Regions from separate parts of the Fusibacter sp. QWL-12 genome, predicted to be linked through region 1. Evidence: riboswitches for the same ligand, from Rfam matches in the RefSeq annotation. Region 1 holds a riboswitch; each other region holds the start of a gene.
What was found. Region 1 has a riboswitch for cobalamin ahead of AC4PID_RS11560 (DUF4430 domain-containing protein). Riboswitches for the same ligand answer to the same signal wherever they lie in the genome.

Region 1 (5,452 bases):
CACTTCAAAATAATCATCCGTACTAAATTGTATAGTGTTTGCATCAAGTTGTATCATTCCTGGATAATAGGATCGCCTTTTTGCATCTACATGCTCTTTAAAGGTGATGCTTACCTCAAAGTGTTTTGGCAACGCAACTACTTGATTTTTTAAATTACCGCTAAGAGCAACTCTAGCGGTATTTCTTATTTTATCAAGGGCTAAGTTTGGCGAAAGATGTGTGACGCTGCCACCTTTTCCTGATTTAACGGATACGGTTTTAATATTGGGGTAAAGCGCATTGGCTTGTTCACAAAGTCCTTCATCACCAGATGCAAAAACTGTAGGTACGCCTTCAAGTGCAGCGGCATAACTGTAAAGTAAAAACTCGCTGGCTGGTAAACCATTTAGTGAGATTTTTTGAGAACGACCCGTCATCGTATGAGAAAGTGGATTCAAAGGACTTCCCGCTGCTCCATGATACCCTACAAACAATACCGCATCAAAGCTTGAATCAATACCATCCACCATAGAATAAGGATGTCCACTCCACTGTCTAATAATTTTCACTTCTTTGGGTAGCAAACTCATATCTATATTGGTGGCTGTATTATGCGCATCTCTTACGACGATTTCAGTGGCACCAGCCTCTATAGCCCCTTCACATGCTGCAAGACATTCATTGGTCATTTGTTTGACGTGTGCCTGATAACTAGGGTGATCCGACTGGCATTCTTGCCATAATGTTGTGCCTGTTATGCCTTCCATATCAATACTAATAAACACTTTCATATGTGCCTCCACAAATTACTTATTGTCTTCACTTTTGTTGTCTTTGTCCATTCGAGCCATTACACTGATTTGCTTTTCTTTTAATTTATCGTGCAGGGTATGCATTAAGCCAAACTGACTGGTCGCTGCATTTGGATAGTTTTTAAAGAAACGTTTACCTCTCGTATTCTTAACCTTCTCAAGTGCCTCTCCGAATCGTGTTAAGCCACTTGTATTTTGGTCCTTATTGCGTTCTTTCATTTCATTTAGAAATTCAGAATATATATTAAAGTTGCCATATTTTTTATAAAACGCACCCGATTTTACTTTTAATTTAGCTTCTTCAATAGCCTCTTTTAATTTCAATCGCTGTTCAAAAACAGATTCTGGAATAACCTCTGTAACGATTGATTTAACGTCTTCAAGATTATCACTAATTCTCTCACTTATTTTTTCACCAATCTTTGGCACCGTTTCAGTTAACTTATCTAATCCCTCACCCACCTTATCCAGAGTCTCTGTGATTTGATCAACGATTTCTTCAGAAGCTTGCTGTAATCTGATAACAACATTTCTAAGATTGATTAACTCAATTAAGGTCGTTATCGTGTCTATGGAAATGACCAAGTAGGCAATTACCAAGAAAGTGTTCATACTCTGAGCTTTAAACTGATCGTAAATCATCATGACAAGTGGATTGACAAAGCGCCATAATATAAATCCACCGATTCCCCAAAAGATAGAAACATCAAGTGCAACTCGACCTTTAATATTAAATCGATGCTCCGTATAATTCCACCATCTCGTCTTGAAAAGCACTTCCATACCATAAGATGTCACATATTCCCATACAGATGCTACAAGAGCTATGTAAATCATTGTCAAACCGGTTTCAAACTTTGAAAACGCCTCAATATACGGGATAACCCAATCTATAGAAAGTATGATCGTTACCACTGCAAATCCATAGATCGGAATAATTGGTCCCCTCAAAAAACCTCGATTGACTATTTTTTTATTCTTTATCGAAACATAAGATGTTTCCCAAATCCATCCAATCAATGAATACGCTAAAAATAAGAAAGCTATTCTTTGCAAATTATCACACTCCATTACTGTTCACTATTAACTCTAATATAACATACTTATGACACTATCAGAATAGTCTAGATACAAACTTAAAAGCATCTCTCTACTAGCATTCAATCAGCAACTAAAATTTTTGCGAGTATAAATCATAAAAAAAGAAACCCGTAGGGGTTTCTTCTTATGCAACATGCATTTTCTCTTTTGCAAAACCTATCGTTTTCACCATTGGCTTATACAATACGAGCATAATGATAAAATTTGAAGTGCCATGAACGATATCAAATGGAATACCTGAAATCCAATATGGAATAGCATAACTGATACCATAAAACAGCGATTCAAACAACGCAAAAAATAATCCAAATGTAAAACCATAAATAGCCGATAAAATCGCATAGCCATACTCTGACTTCAGTGTACGACTGATAATATGTGTTAATATCACTAAAGTCGGCCACAAAATGTAATAGCCTAAAAGCCACGTTCCAAACCCATAGATGAGAATTTCTGTGGTAACAAAAACAGCTACGACCATTAGGGTTCTCTTATAGCCAAATAACACTGTGTAAAGTATCATTAAAAAGGTTACAATTTCAACATTTGGTACAACACTAAGAACAAATTTCCCCGCTGTCAAGGAAGCGGATAAAATAGCAATTAGTGTAATATCTTTTGCTCTCATTAGAAGTTACGTAACTCAAATCTATAGACATCGCCATCGGTTACAGGTACATCCTTGACACCCACCATAGCGTCTTCACCATTGATTAATACATGGTAATACTCGCTTGTACTATCAGCCTTATAACCTTCAAAACCAACAACCATTGGACCAAATGATGAATCTTCTGACTCAAATTTAACTTGATCCTTCACTTCATTTAATAAGTCGTATAAGAATGCTGCATCCGTATCGAAGTTGTATGTTTTATCTATGCCTTGTGATTCTACATAAATTTCAACTGTAACTGATTTTTCGCCAGCTTTAGCATCTGGACCGAAAAATTGATTGTAACCAAACAATGCAACTACTGCTAGTAAAACAACTAAACCAATTAATACTACCTTCTTATTCATATCCTTCTCCTTTAATTTCAAAGCGTTTTCGCCTTGATTTTACCACAAGCAAGATTGTGGCTAAATAAAAAACTCACTTCCTTGAGATAGGAAATGAGTTGAAATTCGACTCTTTCCATCCCACCCCCAGGGGAATAAAGCGATCTATGGGCAGGTCTACCGGCTTAGCTTCATTCGCAACTCACCCTTCCCGCTTGCGCAGTGGTAATATGAGTCTTGTCAGCATCACGGTTGCTGGGACAGCTCGAGCATTCTCGATTCCCTATTAAGTCTTTCGACACCGCATAAATTTACATTGTATATCATGAACATTATAAAAAAATACCACTAAAATTGCAACTCTTTTTTAGCATCCATAATTTCCTTACAGTAAATCTTGGCACTCGCATAGTCTATCAATAATTGCTCAGCATCATTTAACGCGCCACTCAGATCAAACGTTTCATCAAAGCCAAAGAGACTCATGACAATTTTTTTTGTTTTGAGTTCTACATTGGTTTTAGACGAATCAGAAGTTGTAGAGCCAAATGGGCCATTTTCATCGGAAAATATGGGTAATCCTGCTAAATTTAATTCTTGATTACCAAGGCTTAGATAGCTCTCTCCCTCTCGTCCTGCTCTAAGAGTGATATCTTCGCCTAGTTTGTCGTAATCAAAGGTGCCCACTGGGCAAACCTGTGTCATTGAAATCAAATTTGATAGATCGACTATATTATTAATAAAATCAAGTCCTTCACCTTTAAGTATTCTTCGTAATAGCTTTTCACATGATAATCGATAACGAGTAGGGTCTTTACCGAAAGCTCGATAAGCAGCTCTACCAGCTTTGATTGGCTCAAGTTGACTGATTTGATCCACTTTCATAGATTTCTGTAAAGCTTCAAACGCCGTAAACATGTATGTCTTAAGTCGCTCATCATCGCTTGTCGTTATCACATCAGCTACTAAAATCCCGAGTTTGAATCCAGTAATCTTCTCAGTGTAAGATGGATCTATTTTTAGGGTTTTCATTGAAATCCTCCTTTGAAGTCGTTCCACATAACGTGAACACTTTCATGTACCTCGATTTCCTTATACCCTTGCTCCTTATACATGTTTAATGTGCCTCTATACTGCTTTTGAAACTCGTTAGATACAAATGGCATGCCTAACATCCCGTCATATCCAAGCGCTTTATAATGCGCTACAGCTGCAGACAAGAGCTGTCTGGCAATTCCTTTATTACGATAATCTGGATGAATAATAAAGCACATGGTACAAGCGACTTTTTGATCCTTTACGATAGGTTTTATGTCCTCTTCAATTCTGATATAAGCGCTTGAATCATTAGCATTGAGCCATCCAACACATTTGTCTTCATCATACGCTAAGAAGCCTTGCATTGAGCCTTCTTTAATGGACATAATCGCTTCACTTCTATTTAAGTTACCACTGCGCATCATCCATTCATCTTGGTCTGCTTTTGTATGATAGTATCTGCAGTAGCAGGTTGACCATTCAGGTGCATGTCCAAACTTTAAATGATCAATATAGTCAACAAAAATATGACTTTGGGAAGGGTTCATAAATTCTACACGAATCGCCATTATAACCTCCATTGAAAACAAGTATGAGTAACGATATAATAAATATATCACATCTTAAACAAAATCGGACGAAGAAACTACAAATGGAGCTCAAATATGAACACGACTATAAAATCCTACAGCTATATTGGTTTACTTTTATTTTTCGTTGCAGTATCAATTGTATTAGGTGTTCCCATGTATCTTGGTATGGCGACAACTTGTGCGGTTGGTTATCTTTTTTTAAGTCGCAAACGCATATTGCCAAAGCTAATCATACATAACACTAAGTCGGTTTCGAAGACAATGCTCTTAATGTTTCTCATCAGTATTACGCTTCCAGTGCTTATGGCTTCAGGCGCACTCCCTACCGCCATCTATTACGCGACACAATGGATGGTTGGACAAAATTTACTTCTAGCAGGTTTTATCATATCCTTTATTTTATCAATGATTTTAGGTTCAGCGATTGGAACATTAACCATAACACTACCGCTATTTTCATCTATTGCATTACAGGAAGGTGTCTTTTACCCATTAATGATCGGCGCACTACTTTCAGGAGTATATATTGGCGATCGATGTTCACCACTTTCCTCTGGTCTACATTTACTCTCAAATGTCACTGAAACCGACTATAAAAAAAATATGTGGGTATTACTCGTTAGTGCACTGGTTCCATTCGTCATAACGACAATTTTCTTTTTCTTTAAAGGCCAAAGCGCTGTGATTACAAGTGATTTAATTGCAGCCAATGAGAACTTAAAGCAAATTTTTAACATCTCTATTTTCAGGCTCATCCCTTTAGGGGTATTGATTTTACTCTTACTTTTAAACCAACCTATTACAAGGGTGCTTACAATCGTTTTTGCGATCAGTCTAATATTATCCATTCAAACTTTAGGTTCAGTAACAGAGATTATAAAGACCTTATATCATGGATTTTCTTCGACTTCTGCAACGGTTGCTTA
Region 2 (5,452 bases), 450 kb from region 1:
TTGATAGTGATTAAGTTCAATTAGCATTAAATACGCTTGACCATCGGCATTACAATTTTCACTAATATCTCTAATCACATTTTCGTGAAACTGAGTCTTTTCCTTATTATTATCTTCATAATGTAATAACGCATCCATTTCAAGATTGATTTGGTATTTCGTACTTTCTGAAATGTCATTGATATAAATAACAAGATTCAGTTCTTCTTTGATAATGATAGGTACAATGGACATATCCAACCATTTATTCTGCGATAACCCACTTTTAACAAATGTCTTATGGACTTTAATATCCTTTATTGGGCGGTGGTATTGTATTGCATTTTTTATTGAGTTTCTAATTTTACAATTAGAGCATTGGCGTTTTGTTCCACAGGCATCCGCTTCATTTGAGACGATTTGACAGTTAAATAAGTTCCCAAATTGCCTAGACTCGCTTTCAGGAAAGTATTCAAAATAGGCTTCCATCACTTCATTTGCATAGACTACTTCAGTCTCTGCATTTAGTAAAAGCATACCTATGGGTGCATGATCAATGAGATTATATAAGGTTTTAGTATAAGTCATTTGGCTTTTTTCTTCATATTCTGGTTTCATCATTGCCTACCTTTATAAATATCAAGAGGGGACTTCCCCTCTTGAACTGTTAAAGATTCTCTTTTAGTTTAAATTTTAAATACATTGACATTATTATTGAGTTCCTCAGCTAAGGCAGCTTGTACATTTGCAACCTTAGAGACTTCATCAATAGCCTTAGTAACTTCCTCGACGTTCCCTGTAATCTCTAAGCTACTTGCGGTTGCTTGTTCAATAGCACTGGCTACTGATTCTATCGCTGTGTTGATATGATCGATGGCAGTGTTTATTTCTCCCGCACTGAGATTAAAAGAATTCATAGAATGACTGACATACTCAGCATCTTTAAGATATAAATCTCCAGTTTCTACAAGTACATCATAGTCCGCGATTACTTTTGTGTCAATAAATGTAAGCAGCTCATTTGAGTTTGATGAGAGATCATTAAAAGCAACATTAACTTCTTCTACTAGAATATTTATTTGATCTACTGATTTACGAGATGCTTCAGCTAGTTTTCTTACCTCGTCCGCAACTACAGCAAATCCTAAACCATGCTCGCCAGCACGCGCTGCTTCGATAGCTGCATTTAATGCAAGTAAGTTAATTTGCTCCGAAATTTTCTCTATAGATTCTGACATGACTATGATTTCTGAGACGACTTTACCTCGTTCGATAGAAGCGTGGATTTCTTTTTGTCTGTCTTGATAGATATTGATTGCATTATCTCTTGCTTTTTCAGCACCTTCACGCAGCTTTGAAGCTCTATTTGCAATCTCCATTGAATTCATATTACCTTCTTCAGCTTGATTTACTAATGTTTCTGAGAAGTTTCTAATTTGTATACCTGATGAACTTATCTCTTCTATGGCTGCAGATGTTTCTTCCATACCCGCTGCAATTTCCTGTGTTGACGAGTTTACATTTTGCACTTGAGCGTTAATTTCCTCAACTGTTGCACTTAATTCTTGGCTTGTAGAAGTTACTTCCATACTGTTTCTATTTATGGTTGTAAGTAGCGTCTTAAGCTTACCTGTCATTTCATCAAATGCTTTCGCAAGTTGACCCACTTCATCTTTTCTACTCGTGAACGCTTCATTTTGACTTTGCCTAAAGTCACCTTCTCTTAAGTATTCAGCTTGTTTGACTGTTTCTTTAAGACCTCTGACGATATTTCTAGTAATTAATAATCCAATAAAAATGGCTAAAAAAATGCTCGCTGCGGTTAAAATAAATGTAGTCGTTCTACCCATTATCATATAAGCATCACTGTTATCTTTAAGCTCTATTGCAATTTGGTTATTCATATCCTTTAGATCTGCTAAATCATTTTCTGTTTGCTCTCTGAGCTCTGCAGCCGTTTCGTTAAGCTTAATAGCTTGACTGTATTTTTTTTGTGATACCAATGAGATGATTTCCTCACGGTATTGTCTGTAGGCAGTGTTTGAAGATTTAAAGGCTTCTAGTAGCGCAAGCTCGTCCTCATGTGGGTTGCTGGCTTCATATTCTTCAATTAAATCATTGTTCTCTGTAGCAATACGATTTAGTGTCTGAGTGACGTCGCTAATGATACTATCTACATTACCAAGCTGAGATTTATAAAGTAGCTCCCCCATTTCAAAATGAGCTTCTGCTTGGTTAAGCTGAATTTTCCCTAGAATCGCGTTTGGAATTAGCCTCTCTGAATATAGTTCTTCCAAATAACCGTCCACTTTTTGTGTCACCATCATCCCTACGACTCCTACTACAGCAGTAATAATCGCAACTAAAATAAAACCAGAAATAATTTTTGTGCCCGTTTTTAAATTGTTAAACCCCTTCATAAATTTTCCTCCCTCATTTTTTATAACAAAAAAACCGACCTTAAATATGTCATATGACATATTAAGATCGGTTTTACTTTTCAGCCAGATAATTATCTCTCTTTTAGTCCAACCAAGCTATTCGTTCAAATCACTTTGATGCATAATTTTCATTTTATATACAAAAATATCATTTAAGAAATCAACTTCTAATTTATAGAAACTAAATTGAAACTGATCGTTGATTTTATTTAAAAATTTATACTCCGTATTCAAACAATCTCTTTGATAAAAGCTAGTAAATACTTCAATCGCTTCATCTCCAAAATTCTCAATTAAATAGCGTTCGTATTCAGTGACAACCCCCTGTAATACCACGTGAAGCTCTTCTTCATAATATTTTATATATATATTCTTAGGGCCCTTTCCGTTGATACTTTTTATTATGTCTGTAAACGCCTTTAGAAACCTGCTTTTATCATCATTCGAAAAAATCAACTCATCACCACATGAATAAATTATTACAATATACAATTTCATTATAAAACTAAAACCATTTATTTGCAAGTATACTTGCGGAAGTTAATTTATTCTTCATTTTTTTGTAAATAATTCCCTAGAATTCACCTTCACAATTGAATCATTTTAATTAACTCAGGAAATTGGGGGATTCAAACACAACTAAAATTATTTTTAATTTCAATTGATATTTTCTTATCAACCCATTATAATTAGAGTCGTAATTAAAAATAGAAATAGGTGCAGTAGGTTTTTCTACTGTTAAAAGGAAAGTGGAGTGTAAATCTCCCACGGTCTCGCCGCTGTAATAGAAGAGTCTTTTCCGTAGTGCCACTGGGTAACTGGGAAGGTGGAAAAGATGTTGATGCTTAAGTCAGAATGCCTGCCATTTCTTGTATCTGTAAACTCTACGAAGATATAGAGGAGATACACGGTTGAAGTGCGCCTATTCTGGGCATCTGAAAACCTTGTTGCTATGAGCTTTGATGACATGGCCTCTCGAATTCGTTTCGAGAGGTCTTTTTGATTTTAATTTATTATGAAAGCAGGAATCAAATGAAACTCATCGCATTATCATATATCTTGATCATGATTATGATCATCTTCGCAAACGTCCTAAAATCAGCAAAGACGCAAGGTAAAAAACATCATCATCACGGTGAATCGCTCTCAATCGATTACTATGCCTATCAATCGGGATTAAAACACTGGCACCCAGTACTAAAGTCAGTTCTTTCAATCTCACTTCTGTTGATGGGAATCGGATTCGATTCTGCGCTGGTCTCCACGATGATCTTGGTGACAGCGATGTTTCTTGTGGTCGTTATCGGCAAACTGAGTCTGGTTCAGTATTTGAGAGTTCTTTCAATTCCGATAACTTTCATACTTCTGAGTCTATTGACGATTAGTGTCGATTATAGCACGCTGGTGCCTTCCGGTTTATCGGTCAGATTTTTGAGTGGGTATCTCTATACAAATCTTGATCTTCTGAAAGCAGCTGGATTATTGGGATTAAAAATGTTTGCAGCCATTAGCTGTTTGCAGATGTTGGCGCTTACTACGCCATCTTCAGAGGTAATCTTAGTACTAAAAAAGTGTCATCTTCCAAGCTTGATCATAGAGCTGATGGCACTGACTTATAGGTTTATTTTCATACTACTAGACGTTACGATGCGTATGAAAAATGCTGCTGAGTCGAGGAATGGTTATGTCGACTATAAAGCCTCCCTGAGGACGTTTAGTCAAATCGCAGCTGGGCTACTCATTCAATCTATTAAAAAGGCCAATCAATACTATATTGCAATGGAATCCAGATGTTATGAAGGTGAATACCATTACTACGAGGAAGAAAGGTACTTTAATCCTAAGCTTTTAGCAACAGTATCTGTTCTCGTCAGTTTCATTTTCATGGTAGGGCTAAATTCATACTTAAGGGGATAAAATGCGCACTGAAACCATACTTGAAGTCAAACAGTTAAAATATACCTATGGCAGCGGTACGAATGCTTTAAACGGCATTGACCTCATCATTAGTGAAGGCGAAAAAATCGCCGTTATCGGCGCCAATGGTTCTGGAAAATCTACCTTCTTTTTAAATATAAATGGGGTTTATTCGCCTGACGAAGGGTCGATCCTTTATCGCGGAACTGAGCTTAATAAGGGCAGTCTTAAAAATCTTAGAAAGCACATCGGCATCGTTTTCCAAGATGCAGATAACCAGATCATTGCGTCCACCGTACGTTCGGAAGTCGGTTTTGGACCTATGAATTTAAAGCTGTCTCGTTCAGAGGTAACTCAGCGCGTTGACGCTGCACTTGAAACTCTAAACCTGACCGAACTTTCAGATCGCCCACCTCATTATCTAAGTGGTGGTGAAAAGAAACGTGTCACGATAGCAGGCATTCTATCGATGCATCCTGAAGTCATCATATTTGATGAACCCACTGCCTCTCTTGATCCTGTCGGCAGTCAAATGCTCGAAAGCCTACTTCACGATCTAAATGCTTCGGGTAAAACCTTGATCTTGTCCACTCATGATATTGAGTTTGCCTATCGCTGGGCAGATCGAGTGGTGGTGTTTGACAAGGGACAAATCATAGGTGATGGTACTGCTCTTGAGATTTTCAAGAACGATGCGCTTTTAAAAAGAGCCAATCTCGTAAAGCCAAGCCTGCTAGCTGTTTATGAGGCAATGGTAGAAGCTTCCCTTCTACCTGCTAATGATGATTATCCAAGAACCTCTGAAGCGCTAAAAGCGCTGATTAAAAATTACACCAATATTTGATAGGGAGGACACATCATGAATTTGAAACAAAAAACGATCTTTATGGTCAGTATCGCCATTGCTTTCATCGTCGGCTTTGTACCAGTTTCAAATGCAATGCATATTATGGAAGGTTATCTACCACCAATGTATTGTATCCTATGGGGCGCAATTACACTGCCATTCTTAGTACTGGGTTATCTATCTATAAAGAAAACGGTTAACAACGATCGCAAATCAATCACACTCATCGCTATGTCCGGTGCGTTTATTTTTGTCATTTCATCGTTAA
Region 3 (5,452 bases), 1.6 Mb from region 1:
GATGTCTTCTGTAACGTGTCCTTCAACCCTTGCAGTATAACGCTTAATCACACATCTCGATGCAAATAGATCATTTAATGTTCGCGTGGCGTTAGGGGTTTTGGCAAATACCACAAGACCTCCCGTATGGCGATCCAATCTATGCACCAAACCAAGATAAGGATCTTCGATACCACATCCGAATTCTAAGTAATCTTTTACTTGATCGTATAGATTGAGTCCACCCTTTTTGTCACGCTGTGTAGGTAGATTTTGTGGCTTTTCGACGACGATAATGTGTTTATCTTCAAAAAGTGGTTTCATAAACGCTCCTTTTGTGGTTAACATAATGATAAAAATAATCTGAATTGGGTATATATTAATATTGATGATACCACGTTTTGATAGGTTAAAACAAGGCTTTAAGTAAAGGGGCTGATTTTGTGTCGATAAATCCTGTGGGTTCTTCTAATGGGGTTCTGATAAATGGGAATAAACAGATTAAAAAAGCACCCTCTAGCGAAGTGCCTAATATAAGCGGGTCGCAAGCTAGTAATAACTTTAGTGGTAAGGTTGTGAAGTATGTATCACCTGAAAATAGAATGGATCGTCTAATAGAAATCTATGGTGAAAAAGCATTAAAGCAAATGGGTGTTATTGAATGTAGTACTTGTAGCTCAAGAACCTATGTGGATGGTTCTGACGATGCGGGCGTTTCCTTTAAATCGCCAACGCATGTTTCGCCCGAAGCTTCTTTCCAAGCGGTTGCATCACATGAACAAGAGCATGTCACAAGAGAAAGAGCGAATGCAGATGCTAATGATGCAACGGTTGTCAGACAAAGTGTTCAGATTTTTACAAGTGTTTGCCCAGAGTGTGGAAGAAGATATGCGTCTGGTGGGGTAACAAAAACCACCACAATGAGTGATGGTCAGGAAAACAAATATAATAATGATCAAAATAAGTCTGGAAAAACGACTAGTGGTAATTTACTAGAAGCTTTGATTTAGTTTGCTAGTTATTATTTCTAAGCTCGATCATGACATCGGGCATATCGGTGATAATACCTTCTATACCGTATTGGATTAAACCCTTTGCAACAGTAGGGTCATTAATCGTATACGCATTAAGAAGAAGTGTATGCTGCTTGATTTCACCTAACATTCTATTGGTTAAAGACTGATAAGCTGGGTGATAATAATCGGCATTTAATCTTTTAGTATACTCCCACGGTGCAACCATTGCGCTTGCAGTTAAGATACCCGTTTGTGCTTCAGGATCTAGCGCTTTGATTTTGAGTAACGCATAATGATCAAATGAAGAGTAGATCAATTGTGATTTTGGCAAATAACGATTGCAGAGTGATAGGGTTTGTGTCTCAATATTAGGATAAAAATCACTGCCTGCTTTAAATTCAACATTTAGAATGGTAGCTTTCCCAGTTTCTTGATCAAATGTTTTTATAAGCTCAAGCACTTCTTGTAGCGTAGGTATTTGATCGTATTGATTTTTAAATTGGACTTTCAGTTGCTTTAATTCTGCAAGTGTGAAATCAAAGATATTGCCATTTACACCACACATTCTATCAAGTGTAAAATCATGAAAAACGATGATTTCACCATCCTTTGAATAATGAATGTCAAGCTCCAGACCGTCTGCTCCCATTTCAAGCGCTTTTCGAAATGAAGTTAACGTATTTTCAGCATAATAGGCTTTTGCACCTCTGTGTCCAAATATCTTAGTCATATGATCCCTCCAAATTAGTCATCTTTTTTTTATTATAATATGAATTGATCAAAATGACCATTTAGATTATACAACTGCAATTCCAGCTTCCTCAAAAGTTATCATATCATTATTCATCGCACATGCTGACTCAATTAGACCAAACGCTAGAACTGCACCACTGCCTTCACCTAAACGCATGTTCATGTGAAGATAGGGCTTAAGACCGAGTAACTCAGTAGCCAAACTTGCACTTTTTTCTTCAGAAGCATGTGAGGCAAAAAGGAAAGCGACTACATCTGGGTTTATTTTTTTTGCGATTAAGGCCGAAACGGTTGATATATAGCCATCTACAACTACTGGTACACGATAGATAGCGCCTCCGAGCATGATTCCGGTCATACCGGCAATATCATATCCACCAAGTGCAGCCAATAACTCTATTGGGTTTTCCAGTTGTGACTTTGATTTTGATTCGATGGCACGTCTAATGACAGATGCCTTATGTGATAGCTTTTCAATTGGAAAGTTCGCACCAACGCCTGTGATTTCTTCAGGTGATTTACCACTTAAGACAGAGAGAAGAGCAGTGGAAGGCGTTGTATTCCCAATTCCCATTTCGCCTGTTGCAATAAGATTATGACCCTCTTCTTTTGCAATCCGTACCATTTCAATACCAATTTGGATTGCCTCTAGAGCTTGCTCCGTAGTCATAGCATCTGATTTAGCGATATTGTTAGTTCCGTTAGCTATTCTTCTATCAATGAGAGAGGGATGTTTTTCTTGAAAATTAATCCCGATATCTACAGCATATACAGTTGTACTGGTATGCTTCGCCAATGCACCTACACCTGTTACCCCTTTAGCAATGTTAAGGGATTGAACCCATGTGACAATTGGAGGTGCTGATGCTATATCTTCTTCACAGACACCATGATCGGCACACATGACGATGACTGCTTTCTTTTCAATTGTAGGTCTTTCGGTTTTATAGATCCCAGACAATTGAACTGCGATTTCTTCAAGAGCACCTAGTGAGCCTTGTGGTTTGACCAGTTGATCGACACGTTGACGTGTAGCGGTCATCTTTTCCATACAGAGTGGTTGGATTTTTTGTTTTAATTCGTTTGTAAAAGCTTTCATAAATGGCCTCCAAAAATAATTTTTTAGGGGCAATAAAGTGAGTCTGAACTGAATTCAACAGAAAAAAAAGCCCATTACCTCAATGTAAGTTTATCATTTAGAATAAACTTATCCCTTGGGTAATGAACTTTACCGTCGTCCATTGATTCAACTACAGGCAGGTCTCCTGGCTCAACATCAATGCGTATCGCGCCTTCCCAGTTTCCCAGTGGCATATGCGATCGCTCCGTCTTACAGTGATGGGTTCGCTTAGGACTTTCACCTAATTCCCTATTCTCCAATTTATTGGCACCTATAACATTTACATTCTAGCGTAGAATGAGAGACAAGTCAATTTATAAAATTATTTTAATCCTTATTAAAAAATTGCATAAGCACAATTTCATGTTATAATAGTATAGGAAAATAGATAAGGAGGCGTTAATCATGATTTCAAAAGAGGTACGCGAGAATTTACAGAATGCGTCTTGGATCAGAAGAATGTTTGTTGAGGGGAGCAAGCTCAAGGCGCAATTTGGCGAAGACAACGTTTATGACTATAGCTTAGGAAATCCCTATTTTGAACCCCCTAAATCAGTTACTGATAAGTTGAAAAGTGTTGTAAACGCTGACACACCAGGTGCACATAGATATATGGATAATGCAGGCTTTCCTGAAGTTAGACAAAAGGTAGCGGATGCAATCAATAGAGATATCGATCAGCCAATTGCAAAGGAGCATGTCCTTATGACTGTTGGCGCAGCAGGTGGAATCAACGTACTTCTGCGAACGGTTATGGATGCTGGAGATGAAGTGATTATATTTGCGCCTTATTTTGCTGAGTACATTTTTTATATTAATAATCACAATGGTGTTCCAGTCATCTTAAAAACGGATGAAAAGACATTTGAACCAGATTTAGAGGCATTCAAGTCTGTCATCACGGAAAAAACACGTGCGGTAATTATTAATTCACCGAATAACCCTACTGGTGTCATCTATTCAGAAGAGACCCTTAAAGGGATTGGACGCGTATTAACTGAGGCTGAAGAAAAATTTGGTAGAGAAATATACTTGATTTCTGATGAACCATACAAAGCGCTTGTATATGATGGTGTTGTTGTTCCAAACATTCACAACTACTTCAGACACTCTGTAATGGTAAATTCTTATTCTAAATCACTTGGACTTGCTGGCGAGAGAATTGGTTATATTGCAATTAATAGCCAGTTTGAAGATGTTGAGCTTTTTATGGGTGGTTTGGCCTTTTGCAATAGAACACTCGGTTTTGTTAATGCACCTGCACTTTGGCAGAAAGTTATCTCTGATTCATTAGAAGAAACCGTTGATATTTCACAATATCAAATGAGAAGAGACCTTCTACTAGATAAGCTTAGATCACTTGGTTTTGAAATGGTTGAACCAAAAGGGGCCTTCTATCTTTTCCCTAAGGCACTTGAAGAAGATGATGTGGCATTTGTTATGGAAGCGAAGAAGTTCAACTTACTTTTGGTACCTGGAAGTGGTTTTGGCTATCCAGGCTATTTTAGAATTTCATATTGCGTCGATTTGGCTATGATTGAAAGATCATTACCTGCATTTGAAAAACTAGTTGAGCATTATAAAAACATGAAGAAATAGTTCACTAATGATCGCATCATTAACGCTATTTAAGTTATAACGTATAAAAAATTATATAAAATTAGACCTGTAATCATCTTGCTAACGAAATGATATACAGGTCTTTTTATGTCTAAAATAGTGAAGATTAATATAATCTAATCTAATGGCTCTTCTTTTTGGGAATGAATAATGTAATGGTAGTGCCTTTAGTAACTTCACTTTCTATTCTCATATGTCCACCATGTGCCTTGATTAAGGCATCTACTATGCTGAGTCCTAGTCCAGATCCGCCTGTTCTACGATTGCGGTCTTCATTGAGGCGGTAGAAACGATTGGTTAGGTTGGGGATGCTTTCTTTGGCAATACCTCGTCCTTGATCGATTAATGAGAGTGCAATATATTGATTGCGCTGTTCGGATTTAAAAGTAATCGTTGTGTCCTCAAGGGAATACTTTACTGCATTTTCAACCAAAGCTCTAAAAATTTGAGTCATAATTTCTAAATCGATATACAATAGTCCTTCATAATTGAGTTCGGTTTTAAAATGATAGAGTGGATAGAGTCGAATGCATTCCTCTAAACCTTTTCTAAAGAATTCTGAGACGGTAATTTCCTCATATGTGACTTTGATTCTATTGTTCTCAAGTCGTGCCAAAGTTAGTAATTTCTCCACCATATTCTTCATATGGGTTGCTTCAAGCTCAATCGCATCGAGTGATTCCTTTAATAGAGCCTCGTTTCCAGTACCCATCGTCTTTAATAAATCGATATATCCTAAAACGATGGTGAGTGGAATTCGAAGCTCGTGAGAAGCATCGGATACAAATCTCTTTTGATTCTCAAATGACCCCTCTAAATTTTCTAGCATCGTATTTAAACTTTTTATAAGTGTATCGATTTCATCATGACTCTCAGTTGGCGGGATACGATAATTGAGTATTTTATTATCGACACCTTGGGCGATTTTCGAAAGATCAACAAGTGGCTTTAAGGCTTTACGTGT

Region 2: it holds a riboswitch for cobalamin, as region 1 does, so the genes downstream of both, cbiQ (cobalt ECF transporter T component CbiQ) here and AC4PID_RS11560 (DUF4430 domain-containing protein) in region 1, are expected to answer to the same signal.
Region 3: it holds a riboswitch for cobalamin, as region 1 does, so the genes downstream of both, cobT (nicotinate-nucleotide--dimethylbenzimidazole phosphoribosyltransferase) here and AC4PID_RS11560 (DUF4430 domain-containing protein) in region 1, are expected to answer to the same signal.

Annotation. Positions count from the first base shown of each region.
Region 1 covers NZ_CM178745.1:2,371,888-2,377,339, reverse strand. The annotation lists gene AC4PID_RS11575 (M55 family metallopeptidase) at 1-771, opposite strand, end outside; gene AC4PID_RS11570 (putative ABC transporter permease) at 787-1,848, opposite strand; gene AC4PID_RS11565 (hypothetical protein) at 2,018-2,521, opposite strand; gene AC4PID_RS11560 (DUF4430 domain-containing protein) at 2,521-2,916, opposite strand; cobalamin riboswitch at 3,049-3,217, opposite strand; gene AC4PID_RS11555 (B3/B4 domain-containing protein) at 3,244-3,927, opposite strand; gene AC4PID_RS11550 (GNAT family N-acetyltransferase) at 3,924-4,502, opposite strand; gene AC4PID_RS11545 (Na+/H+ antiporter NhaC family protein) at 4,599-5,452, shown strand, end outside.
Region 2 covers NZ_CM178745.1:1,925,276-1,930,727, reverse strand. The annotation lists gene AC4PID_RS09435 (diguanylate cyclase domain-containing protein) at 1-597, opposite strand, end outside; gene AC4PID_RS09430 (methyl-accepting chemotaxis protein) at 666-2,399, opposite strand; gene AC4PID_RS09425 (Na-translocating system protein MpsC family protein) at 2,517-2,918, opposite strand; cobalamin riboswitch at 3,119-3,301, shown strand; gene cbiQ (cobalt ECF transporter T component CbiQ) at 3,453-4,337, shown strand; gene AC4PID_RS09415 (energy-coupling factor ABC transporter ATP-binding protein) at 4,339-5,181, shown strand; gene AC4PID_RS09410 (energy-coupling factor ABC transporter permease) at 5,197-5,452, shown strand, end outside.
Region 3 covers NZ_CM178745.1:727,749-733,200, reverse strand. The annotation lists gene AC4PID_RS03955 (RluA family pseudouridine synthase) at 1-303, opposite strand, end outside; gene AC4PID_RS03950 (hypothetical protein) at 582-989, shown strand; gene AC4PID_RS03945 (glycerophosphodiester phosphodiesterase) at 994-1,725, opposite strand; gene cobT (nicotinate-nucleotide--dimethylbenzimidazole phosphoribosyltransferase) at 1,792-2,847, opposite strand; cobalamin riboswitch at 2,987-3,158, opposite strand; gene AC4PID_RS03935 (pyridoxal phosphate-dependent aminotransferase) at 3,274-4,467, shown strand; gene AC4PID_RS03930 (sensor histidine kinase) at 4,610-5,452, opposite strand, start outside.